DNA from 2 places in the Arhodomonas sp. AD133 genome. Region 1 is predicted to be linked to the other one. Evidence: riboswitches for the same ligand, from Rfam matches in the RefSeq annotation. Region 1 holds a riboswitch; the other holds the start of a gene.
The links. Region 1 has a riboswitch for cobalamin ahead of ACPEES_RS17780 (sirohydrochlorin chelatase). Riboswitches for the same ligand answer to the same signal wherever they lie in the genome.
Positions count from the first base shown of each region.

Region 2: another riboswitch for cobalamin. It lies ahead of ACPEES_RS08520 (hypothetical protein); the one in region 1 lies ahead of ACPEES_RS17780 (sirohydrochlorin chelatase).

Region 1 is NZ_JBNAZM010000039.1:28,581-30,778, reverse strand. It holds gene ACPEES_RS17785 (cobyrinate a,c-diamide synthase) at 1-569, opposite strand, end outside; cobalamin riboswitch at 714-948, shown strand; gene ACPEES_RS17780 (sirohydrochlorin chelatase) at 1,113-2,057, shown strand; gene ACPEES_RS17775 (precorrin-8X methylmutase) at 2,061-2,198, shown strand, end outside.
Region 2 is NZ_JBNAZM010000010.1:81,935-84,132, reverse strand. It holds gene cysQ (3'(2'),5'-bisphosphate nucleotidase CysQ) at 1-389, shown strand, start outside; gene ACPEES_RS08520 (hypothetical protein) at 509-952, opposite strand; cobalamin riboswitch at 1,033-1,169, opposite strand; gene ACPEES_RS08515 (ABC transporter permease) at 1,334-2,198, opposite strand, start outside.

The sequences.
Region 1 (2,198 bases):
AATCCGAGGTGACGGTCGGGAATGCTCAGCGCCTCGTGCCGCGGCACCGCGCCGATGAGGGGCATGCCCTCCGGCAGGCTCGCCGCGAGCATGCGGCCGTGCCCCGGGCTGCCGGTGCGGTTGGCGATGACGCCGGACAGGCGTACGTCCCCGCGATAGCGGTCCATCCCCAGCGCCAGCGCCCCGAAGGTCTGTGCCATGCCCGAGGCGTCGATCACCGGGACCGCCGGCAGATCCGTCATCGCCGCCAGCTCTGCGGTCGCCGGATCACCGTCGAACAGGCCCATCGCCCCCTCGACCAGGACCAGATCCGCCTCGGCGGCGGCCTCGGCGAGGCGCCAGCGGCACTCTGCCTCACCGGTCATCCAGGGGTGGAGCTGATAGACGGGGGCACCGGAGGCCTGCTCCAGCACCATGGGATCCAGATAGTCCGGACCGAACTTGAACACCCGCACCCGGCGGCCGGCGTTGCGGTGCAGTCGCGCCAGTCCCGCGGTGATCATGGATTTGCCCTGGCCCGAGCCCGGCGCGCTGATCAGCGCCGCCGGCGCCGAGCCGCGTACACTCATGCTCGACATCGTGTCGTCCTGCCGTTGAGCCCGCCGCCTGCAGTGGCGGGGATTGCCTTCGATGGGCGCGACATCCTACCCGTGCACCGGCGTCGATACGAGCGTCGTCGGTTTGACTTCGCCACCCCGGCGGGGGTAGCGTCCCTGCTCCAATCCGCTCTCGGGTGCCCTGTGGCGAATCCGCCGCGAGGGTGAAACGGGAACCCGGTGGGGCGCCGCCGCCGCGTGACGCGCCGAATCCGGGACTGCCCCCGCAACGGTGAGCGTGTGCCGGTGGACCATCCCGGCCACTGTGGCGTAACGCCATGGGAAGGCGGTCCACCCCGGGCGACGAGGCCCGCACGCGAGTCCGGAGACCGGCCCGGAGAGCCTGAATCGACCGGCTGCGCGGAGGGGCGCGCCGTCGAGGAATGCCATTGACCGGGCGCGCCAGTCGTCGTCGGGCCGGCGCGGACGCGGCGGCCATGCGCCGGTGCCCACCTGCATCCTCGCTGCCCCCAACGCGGCTTCGACGAATACCGCATCACCGGGTGAGGAGCACGCATGATGAACACCGAACCGCCCGCCGTCCTCGTGGTCGGCCACGGCTCCCGTGACGTCGAGGGCGTGGAGGAATTCCACACCCTCGCGAGCCATCTCCGCCACCAGTTCCCCGAACGCGACTGCGAGACCGGCTTCCTGGAATTCGCCACGCCGCTGATCAGCGATGGCGTCGACCGCCTGGTGCAACGCGGCGCCCGACGCATCACCGCGGTACCCGGCATGCTCATGGCCGCCGGCCACGCCAAGAACGACATCCCCAGCGAGCTCAACGCCCTGCAACAGCACCACCCGGAGGTGGAAATCCGCTACGGCACCGAGCTCGGCGTCCACGCCCGGATGATCAAGGCGGCCGGCGCCCGCATCGAAGAGGCGGAAGCCGACGCCGGAGCCGATTACGACCGGGCGGATACGGTCTTGCTGGTGGTCGGCCGCGGCGCCTCCGACTCGGACGCCAACAGCAACATCTCGAAAATCGCGCGCATGCTCTGGGAAGGCATGGGCTTCGGCTGGGCGGAAGTCTGCTACAGCGGCGTCACCCGCCCGAGCATTGCCGAAGGGCTCAAGCGCGCCAGCATGCTCGGCTTCCGCCGCGTGCTCGTCTTCCCCTACTTCCTGTTCACCGGGCGGCTGGTCAAGCGCATCTACGATACGGCGGACGAGTTCGCCAGCGAGAACCCCGGTATCGACGTGGTCAAAGCCCCCTACCTCCGTGACCACCCCGAGGTCATCGCCGCGTTCATCGACCGGCTCCATACCACCGAGCGCGGCGAGGGCCGGATGAACTGCCAGCTCTGCCAGTACCGCGAGCAGATTATCGGCTTCGAGGACCGCGTCGGCCAGCCCCAGGAGGGTCATCACCACCATGTGCGCGGTGCCGGCACCGACGCCGACCACAGCCATGGCCATCACCATCATCACCACCACACCCACCATCACGGGGGGTGACCGGTGACGCCGCTCGTGCCACCGTTCGACTACGTCACCGATCCCGGCGAGATCGAGCGCCGCTCATTTGCCGAGATCCGTGCATGCACGGATCTCGGCGGATTCGGCCCCCGCACCGCGGAGGTGGCCATGCGCCTGGTG
Region 2 (2,198 bases), on a different contig from region 1:
GTGAGCGCACGCCCATCCACACGCGAGCCGCCGGCGATGGCCCCTGGACCGCGGTGGTCAGCCGCTCCCACCGCGGCGAACGGGTCGACGCCCTGCTCGAACGCCTGCCGGGATTCGAGACCACGTCCATGGGCAGCTCGTTGAAATTCTGTCTCGTCGCCCAGGGCGAAGCGGACATCTATCCGCGCTTTGGCCCGACCTCGGAATGGGACACCGGCGCCGCACAGTGCGTGGTCGAGGCCGCCGGCGGTCGCGTGCTGCGCACCGACGCCACACCGCTGACCTACAACACGAAGGAATCCGTCCTCAACCCCGACTTCGTCGCCGTGGGCGACCCGTCCGTGGATTGGGCGCGCTATCTGGAAGGCTTTCCGGTGGAGGAGCGGTAAAGGCGCGGCCGGGCCGCGCCTTAATGGAAAGTTCCGAGTTGCAAGTGGCGAGTTGGAAGCGCCGCGCGGCACGCGGCACTTTTTGCTTCCAACTTGGCGCTTTGTACTCGCGACTGCCACTAAGCCCCGTCTTGGTGACCCGGGAGCCTCAGAACGGCGGCGATCAGCCCCTGAGCACTGAGCCCGTCGGCGAGTTCCAGCGTGCCGTCACTGTCCAGCAGGGTGCCGGCGCGATGTTGCGCCAGCATCACCTGAGCCCAGACCGGGGCCCGGCCGCACCGCTCCATATCCTTGAGGGCCGCTATCAGACTTTCGGATTCCGCCTCGCCGAGCCATTCGGGACCGGTGCCGGGCAGCGGCACGGTAATTCCGGCCAGGTCGGGATGATCGATACCCGGCCAGCGGAACGGCACGATGCAGGCACCGAGCCCCTGCAGCGCACTGCGCAATGCCGGGGTCAGACAGCTGTCCGGAATCAGGGCACGCAACGACTGCGCGCCACCGTGGTTCACGGCAAGTGGTTCGTCGGATGGATCGTTCAGTGGCAGATGATGTGTGTGCATGGGCTCCTCCCGCTGGTTACAGGGGTAAGGAGCCGGCGCGGGTACCCGGATGACTGAGCACCGGAAACCTTGGCGCGAGGCTCCCGTCGTCGTCTTCGGCGGTACTCGGGCTCGGCGATGGTATCGCCACACCGTTGCGCGACAGCCCCGGATTCTCACCGGTGTTCCCCGCCGGACACCCATTTGTTGGGCATCCGCTGAAGACCACGCCCAATATATAGGGTTCGCGTCACATTCTCAAAGTGGTTGCGGCGCGGCGAAGCCACGCCTTGGTGAAAAGCTCAGAGTTTCAGTTTGAATGTAGCGCGTCGCCCCCGCGGTGCCGTTACCACCCGTGACTTGGCACTTTCAACTCGGAACCCGCAGGTTGGATGCCGCCACTCAATCCCCCCCTTCCCGCAGCAACCGCATTGGCGAGACGCGATAATAGCGCCGGGCCGCGAGGCCCCCGGCCAGCCAAACGGTGGCCACTCCAACCACGGCACCGCCGAGCAGCGCCAGCGGGCGCACGGGGTAGTCCAGATCGAAAAGGCCCTCGGCGACGAACACGCCTGCCGCCGTGGCCATGCCGCCGGCGATGAGACCGGCGACCGCCCCCAGCAACCAGAGCTCGTAGCGAGCGAGTCGACGCACGTGACGACCAGTGGCACCGAGCGCACGCAACAGGGCACTCTCGAAGCGGCGCTGCTCGCCGGTGATCTGAAGGGCGGCGAGCAGCACCAGCACCCCCGCAACCAGTGTGAGCAAGGACATGAGCTCCACCACCCGGCTACCCTGATCCATGATGGCGCGCACGGTGCGAAGAATCGCTCCCACGTCGATGGCGGTGACACTGGGGTACTCCCGGACCAAACGCACGATGAGTTCATCCTCGCCGTCGGGCAGATAGAAGCTCGTTAGCCAGGTCCGGGGCAGCACGTCCAGCGTCCCCGGCGAGGCGACCACGAAGAAGTTCACATTGAAACTGTCCCAGTCCACCTTGCGCAGACTGGTGACCGTTGCACTCACGCGCTGACCGGCCACCTCGAAGGTGAGCGCATCGCCGAGCGCGATACCGTAGCGTTCGGCAAAGCGTTCCTCCACGGACAGCTCGCCCGGCGATGCGGCTCCGTCGTCCCGGGGCCACCACGACCCGGCCACGACCTCGTTCCCCGGCCGGGGCATGCGCGCCCAGGTGAGGTTGAACTCCCGCCGTCCTCGCCGGCGTCCGGCCTCGCCACGCTCATCGCCGGACGCGGGCGCGGCG